Regions from separate parts of the Collimonas sp. GW821-FHT02H07 genome, predicted to be linked through region 2. Evidence: predicted binding sites of a transcription regulator. Region 2 holds the regulator's gene; the other holds the start of a gene.
What was found. The regulator LexA, encoded in region 2, represses DNA repair genes until DNA is damaged. The targets are predictions, from matches to a motif close to ACTGTATNNNNATACAGT.
Positions count from the first base shown of each region.

Region 1: dinB (DNA polymerase IV) is a predicted target of LexA. The motif match lies at 7,632-7,649, and genes of this name have one in related genera.

Region 1 is NZ_JBWKVC010000014.1:1,413-13,399, reverse strand. Features, by position in the region: gene AC07V8_RS20035 (porin) at 1-17, opposite strand, end outside; partial or broken gene AC07V8_RS20030 (YoaK family protein) at 316-1,044, shown strand; gene AC07V8_RS20025 (acid phosphatase) at 1,138-2,814, opposite strand; gene gorA (glutathione-disulfide reductase) at 2,914-4,278, opposite strand; gene AC07V8_RS20015 (fumarylacetoacetate hydrolase family protein) at 4,417-5,277, opposite strand; gene AC07V8_RS20010 (LysE family translocator) at 5,443-6,075, shown strand; gene cls (cardiolipin synthase) at 6,158-7,579, shown strand; gene dinB (DNA polymerase IV) at 7,695-8,852, shown strand; gene AC07V8_RS19995 (glycosyltransferase family 9 protein) at 8,862-10,115, opposite strand; gene AC07V8_RS19990 (glycosyltransferase family 9 protein) at 10,276-11,526, opposite strand; gene AC07V8_RS19985 (CgeB family protein) at 11,749-11,987, opposite strand, start outside.
Region 2 is NZ_JBWKVC010000009.1:192,213-204,199, forward strand. Features, by position in the region: gene priB (primosomal replication protein N) at 1-101, opposite strand, end outside; gene rpsF (30S ribosomal protein S6) at 148-516, opposite strand; gene lexA (transcriptional repressor LexA) at 829-1,476, shown strand; gene AC07V8_RS15825 (RNA methyltransferase) at 1,524-2,300, opposite strand; gene AC07V8_RS15830 (inositol monophosphatase family protein) at 2,563-3,366, shown strand; gene AC07V8_RS15835 (VOC family protein) at 3,524-3,982, shown strand; gene AC07V8_RS15840 (DEAD/DEAH box helicase) at 4,271-5,617, shown strand; gene AC07V8_RS15845 (hypothetical protein) at 5,824-6,390, opposite strand; gene AC07V8_RS15850 (Csu type fimbrial protein) at 6,786-7,373, opposite strand; gene AC07V8_RS15855 (hypothetical protein) at 7,469-9,304, opposite strand; gene AC07V8_RS15860 (hypothetical protein) at 9,329-9,628, opposite strand; tRNA gene AC07V8_RS15865 (tRNA-Arg) at 10,112-10,188, opposite strand; gene AC07V8_RS15870 (DUF2334 domain-containing protein) at 11,353-11,987, opposite strand, start outside.

The DNA.
Region 1 (11,987 bases), on a different contig from region 2:
ATTACCATTTTTTTCATACCATTTCCTCCGTTAAATTGAAAGCGGGGCCGTCGCTTGAGCCGCTATCCCCGTTCATGTATTTCCCGGCCCTGCTACTGCGTCATCCAGGGACAGGCTCGCGTCGCGGCGGACGCTCAGTCAATAGTATATATAAAATGACAACTAATGATAAATAGATAACTGTAGGAATATTCTTTGATTGGCACGCCAAGGGCTAGCATTACCCAGCTGAACCGCGCAGACCGGCGTTGCACCGGCCCGCAACGCGCGCAACAGCGTACTATTCGATCGTTGCCCAACAAAAAATCGCAAGCTATGCCTATTCCCTATCTGAGAAGACTGACCGGCAAGGACCGCAGCCAGCAAGCGAATCGCCATCTGGCATGCTTCCTGTCCTTTATCGCGGGGGCGATCAATGCCGGCGGCTTTCTGGCGGTTGGGCAATACACCTCTCACATGTCCGGCATCGTCTCATCGATGGCGGATAATCTGGCGCTCGGATCTGTCGGCCTGATGCTGGCGGGCCTGGCTTGCCTGCTGGCGTTCCTGGCCGGGGCGATGACATCGGCGCTGCTGATCAACTGGGGCCGGCGCCAGGAACTGCAGGCGGAATATGCGCTGCCATTGATGCTGGAAGCGGTTTTGCTATTGCTGTTCGGGCTGCTGGGCGGCAACCTGGAGGGGCATAAATGGCTGTTCGTGCCGATCACGGTCATCCTGCTGTGCTACATCATGGGCTTGCAGAACGCCATCATCACCAAGATTTCCAAGGCGGAAATCCGCACCACCCACATTACCGGGATGGTGACCGACATCGGCATCGAGCTTGGCAAGCTGGTCTATTGGAACAAGCTCAAGCCGCACCAGAACCGGCCGGACGTGCTCGGAGACCGCGACAAACTGCGGCTGCTGGCGACACTGGTGACTCTGTTTTTCAGCGGCGGCCTGATCGGCGCCATGGGCTTCAAGCATGTAGGCTTCATTGCGACCGCACCGCTGGCGGCCACCTTGATGTGCCTGGCCATCGTTCCCATTTTCGATGATTTCCTGAGATTCCGGCGCAAGGCATGACGCCGCCTGGCTGGTGCGACTGCGCCAGTCAAACGGGACATCCCAGAGTAAACGGATTTATCCGATCTAGGCCAGGTTCAAGGTATTGGTCAGGTCTCCCAGCGGCGCCTGCTGGTTCTGCAGGAAGGCCACATCGCGCGCGACCAATGCTTCGAGCTTGCGCAAGCCATGCAGGCGCGTGATGAAACGCATGATCGAGGTCGTATCGTACACGGTGTGATCGACAAAACCCTTCTTGGCATACGGCGAAATGACGGTCGCTGGAATCCGCGAACCCGGCCCCCAGCGGTCGCCCTTGGGCGGCGCCACATGATCCCACCAGCCGCCGTTTTCATCATGCGTGACGATCACCACCATGTTTTGCCATTGCGGCCCACGCTGCAGATGGGCGATGACATTGGCGATATGGCGGTCGCCGGATTCGACGTCGGCATAGCCGGCGTGCAGGTTGAGATTGCCCTGCGGCTTGTAAAAGCTGACCTGAGGCAGGCGCCCGGCGTCGACATCCGCCAGGAATTTATTGGTGGCGGGATCGTCGCCCAGGCCGGCGTCCTTCAAATGCGCCTCGCGCGCCGCGCTTCCCGGAGCGAAGCTTTTGAAATAATTGAACGGCTGATGGTGGTACTGGAAGTTCGGCACCGCATCGTCGTTGGCCTTGCCATCCAGCGCCGCTTGCCAGGCGCCGGAGTACCAGCTCCAGCTGACGCCTTTTTCCGACAGGCGGTCGCCGATGGTCGGATAGGTCTGCGGCGGCAGCACCATCGGATCGCTGGCGTCGGCATAGGCGGCATCGCCGCCCTTGGCCGGCTTGACGAAACTCGGCTGGTACGGCGGCGCCATGGTGTTCACCGCGTAACCATCCGGGGTGATGGCGCGGTCGCGCAGGAATTTGGGCGGGCCGGCTATGGCCGAGGCCGGGTTCTTGTCATCCAGCTTCAGGCGCGCGCCCTTTGGATCGTCGCCCTCCACCGTCGATACATTATGGCGCGCCGGGCTATTGTGCACATCCGGATAGAAAGGCGTCTGCCCGGAAATCAGAAAGATATGATTGAGGTAGGAACCGCCGAAAGCCGACATGAAAAAATTGTCGCACAGCGTGTATTGCTCGGCCAGCTTCCACAGGTTCAGCTTGCTGGCGGTTTCGCCGTAGTGCCCCATGGTCAGGCCGCCGGAATCGGCCCAGGCGACGAACTGGTCGTTCTTGCCGCCGTTGATCTGCATCTGGTTCTGATAAAACCTGTGCCACAGGTCGCGCGTGATGACGCCCTGCGGCAGGGGCTTGCCCTGCGCATCGCTCAGCTTGAAAGGCGCGTTCGGCAAGCCGCTGATCTGTTCTTCGCTGATCGCATAGCGCCGGCCGTCCACCTGCTGCGCCTGCGGCACCAGGCCGCCCCAGATCTTCGGCAACTGCGGCAGCGGCGTCTTGCCGTCGCGGTCCAGCTGCGTGTAGCGTCCTTGCATGGCTTGCGCCAAGGGTTTCTGCACACCAGGGAAATTGCCGTACAAGTTATTGAAGCTGCGGTTCTCGGCATAGATCACCACCACGTGCCTGATCGCCGCCTGCAGCTGCTGGTCGAGCAATTTTTCCTGGGCAGCGTCGGCCACCTGCTGGCTGCCGTCGCTGGCGCAATCGGCCAGGGCCAGGGTGGCGCCGGCCGCTACCACGCTGCCGAGAAAACGGCGGCGCGTGAAACCGCCTGGCTCATCTTCTGCTGTCAATTCAGGTTTGTCGTTTTCATTCATGGATGGGTTTCACAGTTCTTGATAGAGATATTGCGAGCCGGCCCGCCGCGGCGCTGAAGACGCGCCCGGCGGTCAGGGCCAGGGAAGATTGCATTGGATTTATTGCGTTTCCGGCAGCGGCGTGCGCAAGGTCACGAACTCTTCCGCCGAGGTCGGATGGATGCCGATGGTGTCGTCGAACACCCGCTTGGTGGCGCCGGCGCGCAAGGCCACGGCAATGCCCTGGATGATTTCGCCGGCGTCCGGGCCGACCATGTGGCAGCCGAGCACCTTGTCGCTGCCGGCATCGACCACCAGTTTCATCATGGTCTTTTCATGATAATCGCCCAGGCTCAGCTTCATCGGCCGGAAGCGCGCTTCGAACAGCTTGATCTTGTAGCCGGCGCTGCGCGCTTCCTGTTCCGTCAGGCCGACCGTGGCGATATTCGGCAGGCTGAACACCGCGGTCGGAATCAGCTTGTAATCCACCGGCCGGTATTCCTCCGGGCGGAACAAGCGGCGCGCCACCGCCATGCCCTCGGCCAGCGCCACCGGCGTCAGCTGCACCTTGCCGATCACGTCGCCCAGCGCCAGGATCGACGGTTCCGAGCTGCGGTATTCGCTGTCGACCTTGATGAAACCTTTTTCATCCAGCGCCACATCGACGTTTTCCAGGCCCAGGTTATCCAGCATCGGACGCCGTCCGGTGGCATAGAACACGCAGTCGGTCTCCAGCACGCGCTGGTCCTTCAGCGTTACCTTCAGGCTGCCGTCAGGCTGCTTGTCGATGCGCGCGATGTCGGCATTGAACTGCAGGCCGAGGCCCTTTTTCTCGAACTCTTGTTTCAGATGCAGACGCACGCCCTGATCGAAGCCGCGCAAGAACAGGTCGCCGCGGTACAGCAGGCTGGTCTCGGCGCCGAGGCCATGGAAAATCGAGGCGAACTCTACCGCAATATAGCCGCCGCCGATGACCAGCACGCGACGCGGCAAGGCCTTGAGGAAGAACGCTTCGTTGGACGTGATCGCGTGTTCCTTGCCGGGGATGTCAGGCACCTGCGGCCAGCCGCCGGTGGCGATCAGGATGTTGGCGGCGCTGATGCGCTGGCCGTTGATCTCGACCGTGTGCGCATCCAGCAGCCTGGCATGGCCTTCATGGAGGGCGACGCCGCTGCCCTGCAGCAGGCCGCGGTAGACCTCATTGAGACGGTGGATTTCGCGGTTCTTGTTGGCGATCAGGGTGGTCCAGTCGAATTGCGGCTTGCCGGCAGTCCAGCCGAAACTGGAAGCGATGTCAAAATCCTCGCTGAAATGGGCGCCGTACACCAGGAATTTCTTTGGCACGCAGCCGACATTGACGCAGGTGCCGCCCAGGTAGCGGCTTTCCGCCACGGCGACGCGGGCGCCGAAACCGGCGGAAAAACGGGCGGCGCGCACACCGCCGGAGCCCGCTCCAATTACGAACAGATCGACATCGAAAGACATTGGCATTCTCCTAGAACCAACTATTACTGGGTAAAAAACGGCGAACAACGATGGACAGCAATGAGCAGCAATGTGCAGCGGCCAAATCTTACGCCATAGCGCGTCGATGAGTGAAACCCATCGTATGAATCAATCAAATCAATCCAGCAGGCTCTCGTCCCAGGCATGCACCGTCTGCTGCTGCTCGCCGAGGCCGTCGATGCCCAGCCGGACGACGTCGCCATGCTTCAGATACAGCGGCGGCTTCTGGCCCATGCCGACGCCGGGCGGCGTGCCCGTGGAAATGAGGTCGCCCGGGTACAGCGTGGTGAACTGGCTGATGTAATGGACCAGGAAAGCGACGTTGAAAATCATGGTCCTGGTGCTGCCGTTCTGGAAGCGCTTGCCGTTGACTTCCAGCCACATGGAGAGATTTTGCGGATCGCCGACCTCATCCGCCGTCACCAGCCAGGGACCGACCGGACCGAAAGTATCGCAGCCCTTGCCCTTGTCCCAGGTGCCGCTGCGTTCGATCTGGTATTCGCGTTCGGACACATCGTTGACGACGCAATAACCGGCCACATGCGACAAGGCCTGATCCAGTTCGACATAGCGCGCCTTGCTGCCGATGACCACGCCCAGCTCGACTTCCCAGTCGGTCTTGACGGAATTCTTCGGCATCACGATGGGATCGTTGGGACCGCCGAAACAGCTGTTCCACTTGTTGAACAGCACCGGTTCGGCCGGCACCGCCAGGCCCGATTCGGCGGCATGGTCGCTATAGTTCAAGCCGACGCACATGAATTTTCCGAGGCCGCTGAACGGCGCGCCGATGCGGCCGGGCGCGCTGATTTCCGGCAGGCTGGCGGCATCGATGGCGCGCAATTGCGCCAGGCCTGCCGGCGTCAGCTGCTGCGCCGTGATGTCCGCGATCACGCCGGACAAATCGCGCAGCTTGCCGCCAGCGTCCAGCATGGCCGGCTTTTCCTTGCCCTTAGGACCTACTCGTAATAGCTTCATCTGTTGCTTCCTTGTGTTTTTCGGGGCTTGACGAAACGATCATACTATTAAACCGGCAAGGCAGAAGCCGCACCGTCGGACACGGCTATGCAGAGACGCGTGTTTTACGTCAGAATACGGAGCCTGGCCGCAAGCGGCTCCACCCCGTGTCTCCTCAAATCATCTATGCCGAATCTTAATTTACTGCTGGGTTTTGCGCTGGTCGCCTTCGGCATGGTGCTGACGCCGGGTCCGAACATGATCTACCTGATCTCGCGCTCGATCTGCCAGGGGCCGAAAGCCGGCTTCATTTCGCTGGCCGGGGTCGCCACCGGATTCGTGTTCTACATGCTGTGCGCCGCCTTCGGCATCACCGCCCTGCTGTTCGCGGTGCCGCTGGCCTACGATGTCTTGCGCTTCGGCGGCGCTGCCTACCTGCTCTACCTGGCATGGCAAGCAGTCAAGCCGGGCGGCCGCTCGCCTTTCGCAGTGCGCGACCTGCCGATGGACAGCAACCGCAAGCTGTTCTTCATGGGCTTGTTCACCAACCTGCTCAACCCCAAGGTCGCGCTGATGTACCTGGCGCTGATGCCGCAGTTTATCGATCCCCACGGCGCCAGCATCCTGGTGCAGTCGCTGGGATTGGGCGTGGTCCAGATCCTGATCAGCATCACGGTCAATTCGATGGTGACGCTGGCGGCCGGCAGCATTGCCGGTTTCCTCGGCAGCCGCCCGAGCTGGCTGCTGATCCAGCGCTGGCTGATGGGTACGGTGCTGGCCGGCCTGGCGGTGCGGATTGCGATGCAGGCAAAGAAATAAGGGAGCTTAAGGGAGTTATAGGCGCCAAACCGCCAATTATTGGCTAAGATGCAAGCTGCCCCACAAATCCGGAGTCGCCTGAATGCCGCATTTGCCGTTTGCACTGATTTCCGCCACCGTTCTGCTGTTGCATGCCGCCGGCATCGTCGCCGCCATCCACGCCCTGATGCATACGCGCACGCCGCAAGGTGCGGTGGCCTGGGTGTTCGGCCTGGTGCTGCTGCCCTACTTCACCCTGCTGCCTTACCTGTTCCTCGGCAGTAAACGCTTTTCCGGATACGCCGAACTGCATCACTCGCGCCAGGCGCGCCTGCAGCAGCTGGATGATCCGGCCCAGCTGGCCTTGTCGGCGGAGTATCCGCCGCACCCCGGCGCCCAGCGCTACCAGGCGATCAGCAAAATGCTCGGCGTGCCTTTCCTGAGCGGCCATCGCCTGCGCCTGCTGGTCAACGGCGCCGCCAGTTTCGAAGCGATCTTCGCCGCCATCGCCAGCGCCGAACGCTACCTGCTGGTGCAATTTTTCATCATCCACGACGACGAGCTCGGCCGCAAACTGCAGGCTGCGCTGCTGGAACGCGCCGCCGCCGGCGTCCGCGTGTATGTGCTGTACGACGGCGTCGGCAGCCACGACCTGCCTGCTTCCTATGGCGCCATCCTGCGCGCCGGCGGCGTCGAGATCCATCGCTTCGCCACGCGCCGCTGGCGCAACCGCTTCCAGCTCAACTTCCGCAATCACCGCAAGGTGGTAGTGGTGGACGGCTGGCGCGGCTTTGTCGGCGGCCTCAATGTCGGCGAGGAATATCTCGGCAAGAAGCCGCCGCTGGCGCCCTGGCGCGATACCCACATGGAGCTGCAGGGACCGGCGGTGGCCGACCTGCAGCTGGCGTTCGACGAAAACTGGCAATGGATCACCGGCCAGCCGCTCAAGCTGTCGGCGCCGCGCCCGGCCGACGGCCAGGCCACCAGCCTGGTTGCCGCCACCGGCCCGGCCGACGCCCAGGAAACCTGCTCGCTGTTCTTCATCCAGGCCATCCACGCCGCGCGCCACCGGCTGTGGCTGACCACCCCCTACCTGGTGCCCGACTCGGCCGTCAACGCCGCCTTGCAGCTGGCGGTGTTCCGCGGCGTCGATGTGCGCATCCTGATTCCCGCCATTCCCGACCATCGCACCGTGTTCCTGGCATCGACCTTGTACGCGCATGAACTGGTGCGCGCCGGCGTGCGCATATTCCGCTACCAGCCTGGCTTCACGCATCAGAAGGTGATGCTGATCGACGACGACACCGCCTCCATCGGCAGCATGAACCTGGATAACCGTTCGCTACGGCTGAATTTTGAAATCACCTCTCTCAACATCGACAGCGCATTCGCCGGTGAAGTCGAAACCATGCTGCTGGCCGACTTCGCCCAGGGCGTGGAAATCGGCGTCGCCGATTACGCCAGGCTGCATTATCCGTACCGGGTGCTGATCCATGTGGCGCGCCTGGTGAGCCCGCTGCTCTAAAATTGCCGCATTTACAACAGCATCAAATCAGAACAAAAAACTGGCTTTACGCACTGTATTTACATACAGTAGTGCTATCCTATGGCCGTATCGAATATTAGATTTCATCTGCCCCATGGAAGCACCAATTCGTCGCATCGCCCACCTGGATATGGACGCTTTCTACGCGTCGGTGGAGCTGCTGCGCTACCCTGAACTGCGCGGCAAGCCGGTCGTCATCGGCGGCGGTTCGCGCCACCAGCCCACGGCCGGCGCCGACGGCAAACTGCAATTCCACAAGCTGCGCGACTACGTCGGCCGCGGCGTCGCCACTACCTCCACCTATGAAGCGCGCGCGCTCGGCGTCTTTTCCGCGATGGGCATGATGAAAGCCGCCAAGCTGGCGCCGGACGCCATCCTGCTGCCTACCGATTTCGAGTCCTACCGCCACTACTCGCGGCTGTTCAAGAACGCGGTGGCCGCGATTGCGCCGCTGATAGAAGACCGCGGCATCGACGAAATCTACATCGACCTCAGCGAGCACGAGGAAGAAATCCGGCCGCTGGCGCAGCGCATCAAGGACGCCGTGCGCGCAGCCACCGGCCTGTCCTGCTCGATCGGCATCGCGCCCAACAAACTGCTGGCCAAGATCTGCTCGGAGCTGGAAAAACCGGACGGCATCACCATCATCACCGAGGCCGACATTCCCGCGCGCATCTGGCCGCTGGCAGCGAAAAAAGTCAACGGCATCGGCCCCAAGGCGGCGGAAAAACTGAGCGCGCTTGGACTGCATACCATCGGCGACCTGGCCGCCGCCGATCCCGCTCTGCTGCAAGACAATTTCGGACGGACCTACAGCGAATGGCTGATGCGCATTTCCCATGGCCAGGATGAGCGCCCAGTGGTCACCAGTTCGGAAACCAAGTCGATCAGCCGCGAATCGACCTTTGAACGGGACCTGCACGCCAAACTGGACCGCGATACCCTGACGCCGATATTCACCGATCTCTGCGTGCGCCTTGCCGGCGACCTGCAAAGAAAGGGTTATGTCGGACGCACCATCGGGATCAAATTGAAGTTTGCTGATTTCCGCGGCGTGACGCGCGACCTGACCTTGCCGGATGCGACGGACGATGCGGCGACAATCCGGCAAGCCGCCGGCGAATGCCTGCGCCGGGTCACCCTGGACCGGCGCTTACGGTTGCTGGGGGTGCGGGTTACGGCGCTGTCGAGGAAAGAACTGGCTGGCAGCGCTCCGCTGCTGGCGCAAGGTGAACTGTTTGGCGAGGAATAGGCAGACGGCTCAATCCTGCTGCGTGGCCAGCGAGGCCAGCATGTCGTCAATCACCGGCCGCCAATCTCCGAGCGCCGCCTGACGATACAAACGCATGGAGGCATACCACGGCGTATAGCGCTGGCCGACATACCAACGGTGATCGCAAGCCTGCGCCAGCATCACCCAGACCGGTATGTTGCAAGCGCCTGCCAGATGCGCCGGCGCCGAATCCACCGTAATCAGTAGGTCCAGCTGTTTGAGCACGTGGGCGGTATCTTCGAACGACTGCAAATGGGCGCCAAGGTCAGTCACGCCGTGCCGCTCCAGCAAGCCTCTTTCTTCCTCGCTCAGTGTGCCGACCTGGAGCGAAAAGAATTCGGCCGCGCCCTGTTCAAGCAAAGGCACGAGGGTGCTGAGCTCGGTCGACCTGAACGGCTCATGCCGCGCGCCGGACTCGCTGCGCCAGGTCAGGCCGATGCGGCGGCGATCCTTACCTCGTTCTCCAGTCAGTTTCTGTTGCAGGATTTCCGGCAGGCGGTACTGGTCCGACAGCGTCAGGTAACCCTCTTGGGCGTTGGGGAAATAAGGCGACTCCTGGTAAATCGCGTGCAATGAAAACGGCCAGGTGATGTAATCGAAATCGACCTGCAGGTTGTCGACCAGCGTTATCGGCAGCGAACTGTTGTTGAACAGCCCATGCAGATAGTGCGGCGCCTGGCAGTAGATGGCGGCCGCTCCCTCCCGCTGCAAGCTTTCCGCGTGGCGCAGGAATTGCAGCAGGTCGCCAGCGCCGCCTTCGAGCGCAATCATGATCCGTTTTCCGGCCACCGGCTGGCCCTCCAGAACTCTATCCATGTACGGCAGGAACCAGGCATTGTCGCCATTCGGCGACGACAGCCGGCTCCAGACTTCGCACCATTCGGCCGAACGCAGCTTCCTGAACAAGGGATGCGCATCCTGATAATTGCCGAGGCAATAGCGCGTCAGCATCACTTCCGACGCGATCAGATAGTAATCGTGCGGATAGACCGGCCACTGCGGCAGCGCTTCCTCCAGCAATGGCAACGCCTGGCTGAACATCCCCAGGTAGTTCATGTCGATGCCAAGCTGGGTGCGCTGCAACAGCGTATCGGCCTTGTCCGACCATTTGAGGGCAAGCTCGATGGCATCCTCCACCTTGCGGCAGCTGCGCAGCTTGCGCATCAGGTTGAGCGCGTTTTCCAGGCTGGTCTGGCTCTGGTAGGTGCGGTAGGCCGCAACGAGATCTGTGAGATTGTTCATGGTTATTTGAGTTCGCAGCGGGAAATACGCGCCAGCTGCCAATCTGCTGCCGTCCATCGAATCTGCTCATCCGGGTAGGTCATGAGATCGTCATCGACAGCGCTATGTAAAGGGCCACCGATTCGTCGGTAAACTCCCTTGCATTTACAATGCAAACAGATCATGACGATAAATCCGCGCACATGGCCGCAACCACTGCCCCCCAGTCGCCGAGCGCGGCCTGCCGGTACAAGCGCATCGAGGAATACCAAGGGGTAAACCGCTGACAGTCATACCAGCGATAATCGCAGGATTGTGCCAGCATCAGCCACACCGGCCGCTGGCGGGCGCCGGCCAGGTGCGCAGGCGCCGAATCGATCGTCAGCAGCAGGTCAAGCTGTTCCAGCACATGGGCGCTGTCTTCAAATGAACGCAACTCGGGCGCCAGGTCAACGACGTGGTGCTGCTCCAGCAGTTGCTTCTCGATTTCACTCAGCGTGCCTACCTGCAGCGAGAAAAAATCAGCGTCGACGCTTGCCAGCAGAGGCGCCAGCGCTTGCAGATCCATCGAGCGGAAGGGTTCGTGCCGCACTCGGGTTTCGCTGCGCCAGACCAGTCCGATGCGGCGCCGGCCGCCGCCGCGTCCGGCAAGTTTTTCCTGGATGCCGGCAGGCAGGACATAATCAGCCGCCAATCCAATATATGCCTCAGCTGCAGGGGGAAAATAAGGACTTTTCTGATAGCGGGTAAACAGCGAGAAAACCCCAGTGATAATGTCACAACTGTCCATGCCGGCGAAGCTGTGGTCGACAATCACGATTGGCAGGCCGCTATTGGCGGTCAAGCTTTGCATCGCAGCCGGCACCTGGCAATAAATCTGCGCAGCGCCTTCCTGCTGCAAATTTTTCACGTAGCGGAAAAAATGCAGCAGATCGCCAGCACCGCCTTCGCTGGTAACCAGGATGGTTTTCCCGGCCACCTGCTGGTCGTACAGCACCTTGTCCTTGTAGGGCAGGAACCAGCTGTTGTCGCGATTGTGCGAACCAAGCCGGCTCCACATTTCACTCCACCTGCTACTGTGCAGCGGCCGTTGCAGTTGCCGCGCTTCATAAAACTTGCCCAGGCAGTATTTCACGATCGCCAGCTCCAGCCTGACCTGGTAGTAGGTATCATCATCCAGCTCAACTTGCGGCAGCACTTCCTGCAATATGGCTTCAGCCGGCGCCAGCATGCCAAGGCAGCTCATGTAATAAGCCAGCTGCGCGCGCGCTATCGGCCCTTTCGCTCTTTCCGACCATTTCAGCGCCAGGTCGATGGCATCCTCGGCCTTACCCGCCAAGTGCAATTGACGGATGAGATCCAGCGCGGTCCGGATATGGGTCTCCTGCTGATAGAGAGTATAGGCAGTGGTCAGGTCGTTAAGAGATGACATGTGGGCTCTGGCGAATTTTATGAGTAAATGTAGCACTTCCGGCGGAAGCGCTAACTAGGGAGCTCGTCTTGGGGTTCTTGTCGGGGTCTTTGAAATGTATAGCGTCAGCTCTTGCAATGCACATCGCACTCTTGATCCAGGTTCTCAGAATCTGATTGCGAAAACCTGTCATTGCAAGACCTGGCCCCAAGCTCCGCCATATACGCCTGCTGATGGTTCGCGCTACAGGCGCTGGCGGACCGCAGCAACATAACGATGCATTGCACCGGCCAAAATCTCTTTCTGTGGTGTCAAGCCAAGCAACGCGAGAGGACCGGCCTTCTCGAGCACGCGCCGTCGCGGGGCATCGGCCAGCAGCGCAAGCACTCGCTCAATGAGTTCATCATACGAGCAGCCATCGACGGCGTCGCGCAACACCGATGGTATCTCGGAATGCGGATAAAGCTCTGACACGACTGCTT
Region 2 (11,987 bases):
AGATTTGCAGATACGATCGGAATGCCTGCCGGTGTATAACGTATGACTTCACGTTCGGCAATTTCGGCAACCAGCTGAAACACGTTATTGGCTTGGCTCACTCCTGACGGACTCGATGGCTATAAGAATGCTGGCGGGGCAGATAAATCAGGCTGCCGGCGCTTCAGTGCGATGGCTCTTGGCAGCATCTTCCTTCTGCACAGCCTTCATCATTGGCGAAGGACCGGTTTCGGCCTTCTTCAGCTTGACGGTCAGATGACGCAATACTGCATCATTGAACTTGAAGCCGGTTTCGATTTCAGCCAGAGTTTCGCTGTCGCACTCGATGTTCAGGCAAACGTAATGCGCTTTTGCCAGTTTCTGGATCAGGTATGCCAGTTGACGACGGCCCCAGTCTTCCACGCGATGCACAGTGCCGCCACGTGTGGTGACGATACCTTTGTAGCGTTCGATCATTGCAGGCACTTGCTCGCTTTGATCTGGATGGACGATAAATACGATTTCATAATGACGCATGTAAGCTCCTTTTGGACTGATTGAAGAATCGCCCACCTCGGCGTCAAGACGAGTGTGGGAAGAGGAAAACCAGCAATAGTACGCGCAATTGCAACAAAACTCAATGTTTTCAGGCGCTCGCGGCCGCACAAACATAAGGAAGTGGCTAATCCGCATCAATTTATCTTGCATTTGCACAAATACTGTACAAAAATACAGACTGTTGATATACACAGCACAAATGTAGTACAACGCTTTTATGTCGCTCTTGTCGCTTTGTGCCTCTATCTGAATTGGATAGCCTCGGCTGTCAAACCTAGCCTTCAAACACTTATGATTAAACTGACCGCCCGCCAACAGCAAATCCTCGACCTGATCAAGGACGCCATCGAAAACACCGGCTTTCCACCGACGCGTGCGGAAATCGCGACCGAACTCGGCTTCCGTTCGGCGAATGCGGCAGAAGAACATTTGCAGGCGCTGGCGCGCAAGGGCGCCATCGTGATCGCCCCAGGCACCTCGCGCGGCATCCGCCTGACGGAAACCACGCTGCGCAGCCAGGGCACGCAACTGGCGCTGCCCCACCCGTCCCTGATGCAGCTCAGCCTGCCGCTGGTCGGCCGCGTCGCCGCCGGCTCGCCCATCCTGGCGCAGGAGCACATCCAGGCCAGCTACAACGTCGACCCCGCCCTGTTCAGCGCCAAGCCGGACTATCTGCTGAAGGTTCGCGGCATGTCGATGCGCGACGCCGGCATCCTGGATGGCGACTTGCTGGCGGTAAAGAAAGTCGACAGCGCAAGAAACGGCCAGATCGTCGTGGCCCGGCTGGGCGACGACGTCACCGTCAAGCGCTATCAGAAATCCGGTTCGGTGATCCAGCTGCTTCCCGAAAATCCCGATTTTGAGCCCATCGTGGTCAACGCCCAGGAAGACTTCGCCCTGGAAGGCCTGGCGGTCGGCCTGCTGCGTAGCTGGAACTAAGGAGCAACCAGAAACACGGCCGGGCCTGCCGCAACGGCAGACCGCCGTCAGGAGCGGTCGAGCCGGCGCCGCTTGGTCAATATCTGGCTGGCGATGCCGCGCAGGATGTTAACCTCTTCGGTTTCCAGCTGGGTTCGCGAAAACAGCCGCTTCAGGCGCGGCATCAATTTTTTCGGGCTGGCGGGATCGAGAAATTCAATTTCGATCAAAGCCTGCTCCAGATGCGCAAACATGCCGTCGATGTCGCTCAGACTGGCCGCATTGCCCTGGAAACCAATCTCGCCGGCGCCTGCGGGCGACAAATCTTCACTGGCGGCAACCCGGCATTCATAGGCCAGCACCTGCACCGCCTGCGCCAGATTCAGCGACGAGTATTCCGGATTGGCAGGGATATTCAGCAAGACATTGCACTTCTCCACCACTTCATTGGGCAAGCCATAACGCTCGCTGCCAAACAACACCGCGGCATTGAGGCTGACGTCGCCTGCGAGCTGCGCCGCCAGCGCGCGCGGCGCAGTCAGGGGCGGCGAGAATTCGCGCAAGCGGGCGCTCAGGGCGGCCGCGAAATTACAACCCTCCAAGGCTTGCTCAACGCTGTCGACGATTCGCGCCGAGGCCAGGATATCCTGTGCGCCGCTGGCGAAGGCTACGGCTTCTTCGCGCTGCAAGACGTCAGGGAAACGCGGATTGACCAGGACCAGCTCGGAAAATCCCATGGTTTTGATCGCGCGAGCGGCAGCGCCGACATTGCCGGGACTGCTGGTTTCGACCAGCACGAAGCGCAGCCGCTGAAAAAGAGACGTATTGATTTTCGCCGTGTTCATTTGTGCTCTCCACTCAAGCGACGAGCGCTATCAAACGAAAGAAAATCTGTGTTCATCTGGCCTTTCGGGTAAAAGTAAGCGGTCAATTATGCAATCTAGGTTTAAAATAGCGCCATAACGCAGATTTCTGCGACTAAAAGCTGCTTATTTATCAAAATAAGCGTCAATAGCCGCCGGAAAGTCCGCATCGTTCATTATTATCAATCAATAGGCGGTTCTGTTCCCGGTTGGCACAGTGCCGCCATTTTAACGGAACCCGATCATGCATCCAATGCTCAATACGGCCATCAAGGCCGCACGTCGCGGCGCCGCGGTTATCTCGCGCGCCTCTTTCGACCTCGATTTGCTGAAAGTCACCAAAAAGCAGCACAACGATTTCGTCACCGAAGTCGACCAGGCTGCCGAAGCCGCGATTATTGACGTATTGAAGAATGCCTATCCCGATCACGCCATCCTGGCCGAAGAATCGGGCGCTTCCGCCAACTTGCACGACGACAACGAAAACGTCTGGATCATCGATCCGCTCGACGGCACCACCAACTTCATCCACGGCTTCCCGCAGTATTGCGTCTCTATCGCCTTGCAGCATCGCGGCCAGATCACCCAGGCCGTGGTCTACGATCCAACCCGCAACGATCTGTTCACCGCCACCAAAGGCTCCGGCGCCTACCTGAACGACAAGCGGATCCGCGTCGGCAAGCGCGACAAGATCGCTGACGCCCTGATCGGCACCGGCTTTCCGTTCCGAGTAACCGACGGCCCGGTCATGGACGAGTACATCAAGATGTTCCGCGTGATGACCCAAAGCTGCGCCGGCCTGCGCCGTCCCGGCTCCGCTGCACTCGACCTGGCCTATCTGGCGGCCGGTCGCCTGGACGGCTTCTTTGAAAAAGGCCTGAAACCTTGGGACATCGCTGCCGGCTCCTTGCTGATCAGCGAATCTGGCGGCATCATCGGCGACTTCACCGGTGAGTCCGATTACCTGTACAAGGGCGACGTACTGGCCGGCAGCCCTAAGGTGTTCGCACAAATGGTCAGCCTGCTGTCGCCATACGCCACAAAATAAGAACTTGCCGATGACAGCAAGAAATGCTGGTTCTTGCTGTCATTCTGGAAACTGATACTTTTGTCAGTTCAACTGCGCGGCTGAGAGACTACAATGCATGCGCAACGACATCATTGGACACTTTTAACGACCATTTCTCAACCCACAGGAGAGCAACATGGCAGTCAAAGCTATCCCCGACGGCTACACCAGCGTCACTCCCTACCTCTCTATCGACGGCGCAGCCGCAGCACTCGAATTCTATAAAAAAGCATTCAATGCAGTAGAAATACTGCGCATGGAAGGCCCCGACAAAAAAATCGGCCACGCGGAAATTCAGATCGGCAACGCGCGCATCATGCTGGCGGATGAGTGTCCGGAAATGCTGATCCGCAGCCCCAAGTCGCTTGGCGCAGCGAGCATGAGCATCGTGCTTTACGTCGACAATGTCGATGTCACCTATCCCCAGGCAATTGCTGCCGGCGGGATAGAAGTCAGGGCACTGCAAGATCAGTTCTATGGCGACCGCTCCGCTACCCTCAGGGATCCGTTCGGCCACGTCTGGACCGTCAGCACCCATATCGCCGATTACTCGGAAGAAGAGTTGCGTGAACGTGCCGCGGCTGCAATGAAATAAGTTCCTACCGACTGCCAGACGTGCCCCGCCTTGCTCTGCAAGCGGCGCGCCGGCGGTCATTTTGCGCCGCTCCCCGCTGAATACAGCGGAAACGCTTGCCTGTAGCGCGCCGTTGTTATACTCTGCGGCGACACAGCAAATTCTCCAGTCAAATACTGCTGTCAAGGATGTTATCGGACCCGGGAGCGTATTCCTCGGTCAGGGTGGCTCCAATCTCCTCTAATCCCGTTTGCCTGCGACTGGCGCCTTACAAAAGGCGACAGGCCGATATTATTCTATTGAGTTGTCATGTCTTTTTCTGAACTCGGCTTGTCCGAAGCCATCGTTCGTGCCGTAACCGAACACGGATACACCACCCCTACCCCAATCCAGACGCAGGCGATTCCTGCAGTGCTGGCCGGCGGCGATTTGCTGGCCGGCGCCCAGACCGGCACCGGCAAGACCGCCGGCTTCACCTTGCCGGTGCTGCACCGCCTGTCGACCTCGGCCACCAATCCGACCGGCAGCCAGCGTCCGATCCGCGCGCTGGTGCTGACCCCGACCCGCGAGCTGGCAGCCCAGGTCGAGGAAAGCGTGCGCCTGTACGGCAAATACCTGAAGCTGACCTCGGCCGTGATTTTCGGCGGCGTCGGCATCAATCCGCAAATCAAGCTACTCAAGCATGGCGTCGATATCCTGGTGTGCACCCCGGGCCGCCTGCTGGATCACATGCAGCAAGGCACCGTCAATCTGAACCACGTGGAAATCCTGATTCTCGACGAAGCTGACCGCATGCTGGACATGGGCTTCATCCGCGACATCAAGAAGATTCTTGCGGTGCTGCCGAAGAAGCGCCAGAACCTGCTGTTCTCCGCCACCTTCTCGGACGAGATCAAGATCCTCGCCGACAATTTGCTGAACTCGCCGGCCATGATCGAAGTGGCGCGCCGCAATTCGACCGTGGAAGTGATCCAGCAAAAGATCCATCCGGTGGACCGCGACCGCAAGCACCCGTTGCTGGCGCATCTGATCAAGACCCATCAATGGTCGCAGGTGCTGGTGTTTACCCGCACCAAGCACGGCGCCAACAAGCTGGTCGAGCAGCTGGAAAAAGACGGCATCAGCGGCATGGCGATCCACGGCAACAAGAGCCAGTCTGCCCGCACCCGCGCGCTGGCCGAGTTCAAGGACGGCAGCCTGCAAGTGCTGGTAGCGACCGACATCGCCGCCCGCGGCATCGATATCGACCAGTTGCCGCACGTGGTCAATTACGACCTGCCTAACGTGCCGGAAGACTATGTGCACCGGATCGGCCGTACCGGCCGTGCCGGCGCCACCGGCGAAGCTGTGTCGCTGGTATGCGTGGACGAACACCAGATGTTGAAAGACATCGAGAAGCTGATCAAGCGCGAACTGCCGAAAGAAGTGATTGCCGGCTTCGAGCCGGATCCTAACGCCCGCGCCCAGCCTATCCAGCTGCGCAGCGGCGGCGGCGGTCAACGTGCCGGCGGAGGTGGCGGTGGACGCGGCCGTTCGCCCGGCGGCACGCCAGGCGGCGCCAAGCCGGCCCAGGGGCCATCGCGCGGCCACGGTGGCGGCAACGGTTCACAGGCACGCCCGGCGGCCCCACGCCGCTCCGGCGGACGCGGCCGTTAAACCGGCTGAATCCAGGCAAACCGGTGGCGCCGCTGTCAGCAGCGCCACCGGCAGCATCCCGCATAAAAGATAATGCATGACGATCGGGCCTGACCTGCAGTCCAGACCTGATCAACCCCGACCTCCGGCGAAGCCGGCCATACAGTTCCTCCCCCCATCCTGAACGCCATCCGCCGCGGATACAACGCCCGGATATTTTAGTTCGATCAATTCAAGCAATTCGACAAGCCCTCGTGGATGGTCGTTGTCGTGGCCGGCAGCGTCGCCTGCATCGGCCTTGCAACCGACAACGCACTGTAGAACGTCGCTATCGGGGTTTGCGGCGCCAGTGGCGTACGACATGCCCAGGTCCGCGCATCTACCATCACCTTGCCGGTAGCGCTATCGATCGCTGCATTGCTGCCAGCAAAAGTCCAGATGCATTCACCGATGAGGCTGTCGGCCTGCCGTACCGAACAGCGGTAGCGCAAAGCCTGCAGGTTGCTGAATTCGCCTTCGCAGAAGGTGTCGCCGCAGACGTCGTCGAAATCCCTCACCAGGCGCCGCTCAAGGCCATGGAATGCGTCCCAGCCCTGCTCCTGGCCGGGATAATCAACGGCATCGACATATTCCGGTGTTGCCATGGCAGGCACAGCGCCGAGACCCAGCGCAAAGACGATCGGCGCCAATGCCATAGGAAAAAGACTGGCGCGCAGGGTGTTCTTGTAATCATTCCCGGTGCGATGTGAAGTACCCGATTTGATGGTTGCGAACGGATTGGCTAAAGCATGCATGCAATTCTCCTCAATGACAGATGATCATGAAGGCGCCGCGGCGGATATGCAGCGCCGGATATTTGACACCAGAGAGATGCCAATAACACAATCATAATGTCGACCAGAAACGAGCCGCCCTAAGCGTGCACCTAACTTGCTTGAAGATTTACCGGCGCGCACTTTGACGCGCGGCGCATCGCATCACCTTTCGCTCATGCGCGTGGTGGCCAGCTGATGCGATTTCTTTTTCAGAAATTTTACTGTCGCTGTTGTCGGCAAACGATACAGCATCGTACCGCGCACGCTCGAACCTGCACGCCAAGAAGGACGGCGCGCGGAACTGGGTTAGCGCAGGTCGCGCGATGCCGGCACGATTGGACTCGAACCAATTTAAGGCGCCGCTTTCATCCGTCTTAAAAAGTGACCGTGGCGACGACAATATCGGTATAGGTGGCGGCAATTGCCGAAATCTGACCTGCCGGAACGCTGGCGTAAATGGTGATTGCCGTGGGGGAGCCGTTTGCAGTAACGGCGGCCGGCGAGGTTGCCGCTGTATTCCCCCATGTCACGGTATACCCGCTGTCTGAAAATAAACCGTAATTGAGATATGTCGGCGTACCTCCGCCGCTGGAGAGTCGCCTCAACGGTACTGCGTTAGTGGATCCGGTATTGGCATTAGCGCCTTGTCCGAGCGTAATGACAGGGTTGTCGCCTGTGGTGCAGGTCGTGGCAACGCTGGCGGTAGCGGTCTGGTTGGCCGTGGCATTGGTGACGATCGGGTCATAGGTCGTTGTGAAGCCGAGCGTTGAAATGCTGCAGTTATTAGCAATGGTGACCGTATTGGTCATGGTGGCGGTGCCGGTACCCGCTGACGCACTACTACAAACAATTGCCGCTGCGATGATGAAAATACCGTTCCGCACACATTTTTTCATAGCTGCTCTCCCGATTGACATTTTGTTGGGTCCTACCCATTCGCTCCAGACCTTGTAATTACGCATGTCGCTTTTCCCAGCGACACTCTTTTGCAAGTACCGCTTGATGGCTTATTGAAAGTACGCAGCCTTCCAATACGGCTCGCCATGAAATCCCATGCTTATGGGATGGTGAAAATCCCCTGAATGCCAAGGCCACTCACCGCGGGCTGGCCGGATCCTGTGACCAGAACAGATAAGCCTTTCACAGCAGATTTGTCCGTCTCGCTCCTGACGTTCAGGTTGGATACAACAAATTTCATGTTAAATGTCCCGCTGAGATTTTTCAGGCCCGCAAGGACCGCCCCCGATTGTCCGCCTAGTTGACTGAGTATGTGCTTCAGCACCGTACCCGTATTGACTGTCAAATTATTGTTCGCGATCTCAATGAACTGGTTTTCTGAAATTTTGGTAAATGCAAAATTGGCGCCGGCACTGCCGCCCGTCTTGACAAACACATACATGCTGGCGCCTGCCGGCACCGAAATAGACAATTGACGATTGCCATCCAGCGACAGGTCAGCTTGATCCACAATTAATTGCAATACCAGCCCGCTACTGCCGGTGTCGGTCATCTCTGCACCCAGGCTCACGCGCGTCGTCATGACGCCGCCGGCACTCTTGGGGATCGGATTGCCCACGACCGTATATGCCAAGCTGAGCGTATCGGCAGACGTCGGCTTGCCGGGCAGCGTCACACCGCTCAAGAACTGATCCAAGGTATAGGGATTGCCGTTGATGGCGATACTGTCTTTTTGAATCGCAAGGTAGTTGGAAGGCTGCGACCAGTCGCTGATGCCGACTACCGGAACGGGAATCCCGGCAAGCTGGGCCTGCGCCGCAATAGCCGACAACACCGCGGCGCCTGCCGCCGCATTGTTGTCATTCAGCAGCGCGAGCGCGCGCCCCAACGTCGTTAAATCCACCCTGCTGGCGACAGCGCTACTCAGCAAGCTTGCGACCCCATATGCAGCGTTTGCGATCGTAGGATTGGACTGAAGCGACTGCGTTTGGCTGAGCAGGTTCGCGTCGCTGGCTGTAGTCAATGCCGTTGCCTGGCCGGCGACAGCGCTCGAGATAAGTACAGCCACGCTGTTCGCACTAAAGCCGCCTAGACCAGTCTTGGCTGCCGCCAGTGAGGCGTCATTGGTGGCAGCAATATTTTTTATCGACTGCCGCACCACGCCGGACACAAGCAAAGCATCGACGCTGTTGCCGCCGCCAACCAGAGCAGTGGCAGGATTTGCCGTCAGCGTTGTCACGACCGCCTTTGCCACTTGCGAGTAAATTTCCTGGATGGTCGCCGGACTGGAGTCTTGCGCCAGAGCCCCAAGCGTATCAGCGATTTGCTGGACGATTTGCTGCATTGCCAAAGTCTTTTTATGGAGATCAGCATTGGTCATCGGATCAATCTTACTGACGTCAGTACCAGCCGGCAGGTTCAAGGCAATGGCAACCTGGGAAACGGTCATGCCGGAGTTCGCCATCAGGGTAGTCAGCGGCGTAGCTACTACGCTGCCGGCCGGCGCCTTCAGAGTCCCCGCGAATGGCAAGCCGGTGTCGATGCTGGTTCCGCCGCTCACCACTATCGTGCTCGAGCATGCGGGTGCAAACGCAAAATTGCCTTGGCCATCCGTAGCGACAACTGCTTCACCCGCATCGGCTACATCATTGTTATTGGCATCACAGAGAACCGAAGCGCCGTTCAAATAACCGTCTACCGCCTTCCCTGCAGCTGTCGTGGTTGCTATCGGCGTTACTGGCACCGATCCGTCGTCGCTGCCACCGCAAGCTGCAAGAATCAAAATAACGACAACCAACAGTGACGACACTTTCTTTTCAAGCACTTGAGCGCTCTCCTTGAATTGATTGCCGATCCCGGTGAAGAACAATTGCATATCAATTGAAGCGGTCTTCGCCCCGGCACGAAAAGCGTCGCCCCCCCAATGATTTTCCACGCACAAGGGAAGCCATTGCCAGAATTATTCTGGCGTGCAACTTGAAGTCACATTCACTGCGCTTTGTGGGGCGACACAGTTTATTTCGTTAGAGGTATCTGCATGAGAGGTCCAGCTGCCGGTGATGTACGCATGCGTCGCTGTCAGATAAGCCGCGTCGCCCACTCCGAATTCGATGGTTGCGTTGCGGCTGAGGCCAATCGTAAAACTCTTGCGAGCTTGCTCCACCGTGTAGCTTTCTCTGATAAATCCATCCGAGTCGACGGCCCATTCCTGAGCTCTCTCAGCGTCGTTGTAAAGATAAAGTGTTTTATTGCGAGCCATTTTGAAATACTTTCATTCAAAGTTGGAAATTCCTGACGCGCCGTAAATGACTAACTTCTTGGAGTGGCAACTGACGTTGATGCGATCTATCCGATTCGGTTACTTGAGGCTATCCCCAAATCCCCTTTTCTACACCTGTCAATATTGACATCTGAAAAATCAATCGTGCAACAAGCACCGCGCTATCAAGACATGGGCCTGTCAAACAGTAGTAGACGATCTCGCATCAATCCAAGCCAATGCCGGCAGCCGTTGATTTCTGCAATAGTGATAAATGACGGGATGCCAAGTGCGAGCCGCACGGCATATCGCATAGGCGCGGGCAATGGTGTGGGGTATTTTTTAAGGACTATGCAGCGTAGATTAATGGCAAGCAAACGCTGCAGAACTGGACAAGACCGAGGCTCAAATTCAGGGAAATATCCCAAAACCATCCCCAGCAAACATGAAACAAGCATAAGTCGTTGACTTACAACAACAAACTGGTCCGGCCGGAGGGAATCGAACCCCCAACATTTCGGGTAGAAGCCGAATGCTCTATCCAGTTGAGCTACGGCCGGATTCATACGCTTTGATGCCTGATTCCGATCGTCAGATCGATTCATTGCAGTGCTTGATTTTTATCAAGCGGAAATGAAAAAAGGGGCTGTCCGAAGACAGCCCCTTTTCTACTTATTGGTCGGAGTACAAGGATTCGAACCTTGGACCCCCTGGTCCCAAACCAGACAATAAAATCGGAACGTCTTATAAATCAAAGGCTTGGCTATTGCCCGTTGCAGGAGTATAGCAGAGCTGTGCAGAGAAGAAAATAGGAGACTCGCGCAAAAGTCGCGCAAAACATTCAACAACCTATCAGCATAAAACGCCCTCTTTTTCTCACTAAACGTGATCTCCATGCTCTTGACACACGGCTGCTTCAACTCTGCCTATTAAAGTCGCAAGAGACTTAAAATCTCTCGCTCGTAAGGGTGTGCCGGTTCAAGTCCGGCCTCGGGCACCAATTACTAAAAGGCTCTCAGCGATGAGGGCCCTTTTTCTTGCGCTCCGCAATCCATGGTTTGCTCCGCAAAAAACCCGCTTGCATCGTTTGTCCAAATGACCTTTGATCGGCAATGCATTTCTGTTGCAAGGGTATTTTTAAGGCAACCAAGGGCCATACCCCATAGGAACTCATGCCGTTCGATGCCATGGAATATGGACCTCTTATCCCAGTCCCTCTTCGATGATTCAAACGATCAATTCACCACTTGCCCATGCGATTGGACTCGAACCAATTTAAGGCCTCTATTTCATGCGCTTTTGCGGAGGTGTCATAGATGCGTACCTTGAATAACAAAGCCTGGGCCGATATGCCAAAGCACTTCGGAAATGTAACAAGCATTTATATACGTTTTTATCGGTGGAACGAAAGCGCAATGTGGCTGCTGGCACGACGATCAAAGGGTGATCCAGAATTGCATCAGATGTTGACGCGGATTAATCCAGACCACAATGATGATCAGGCGCGATCGACGTCAACGACCGTCGGTAGCCTTATGTAACACTCCTTGATCGATGTAATAAACCTTATTTCTTGGAGATGCGAGGAGGGACCCTATGTTGTTGTCAACGGTAATTTGATCGCTTGTTGACAATAAAATGAGCCGCCGCCCACGATAGCGCAATGGATAAAATATCATTACCCACCAAAGGAATCAGCCTCCTTTGGCGGGCAAATACATGGCTTACGGATGTCCGAGTGTACTGGCATCAGTCCAGGTGTAGCCCAATCCGGTAATACCCTGGACTATGCTTTGGAAATCGCTGAATCCGGTCGTAACCAGCGGCGCCAGCGACGACTCCAGCCAGAATGGATGGAAGAAGAAGGATGCGAATCCATCCCTCACCACCAAAGCATATTGGGCATTCAGATAAAGATCTTGCCAGGTATAAACCACGTTTGAATACGGATCGATACTGCTGATGTCATATTCAATGTTCCCTAGATTTTCCGGCACGATCCACTGACCGTAGTAATCTTGCTTGATGGTGTAGGGGAAAAACTGTCCAACTGCAAAATCCTTGCCTTGGGCCAAGGTGAAGTTAGGAGTATCAGAGGTGTAATACACGGCGCGCTGGTAGGTTGTTTTGAATACCTGCGGTATAGCCTTAGTGGTCAGCGGCGATGACTGATAGTGTGGGGTCTCCCAGGCAAATGGCGCGTAACCATTATTTTGGAATTCTGTTTTTCCCGCCTGGAGACGTCCCAATGCCCATGCCGTCGAATCTTCGGCCACCGGGGTATTCGCCACTGCATTCCAGAATTCAAAATCATCGGCGCTGACCCCGGTATTCTTGTTCCGCATTGAATCGTATTGAT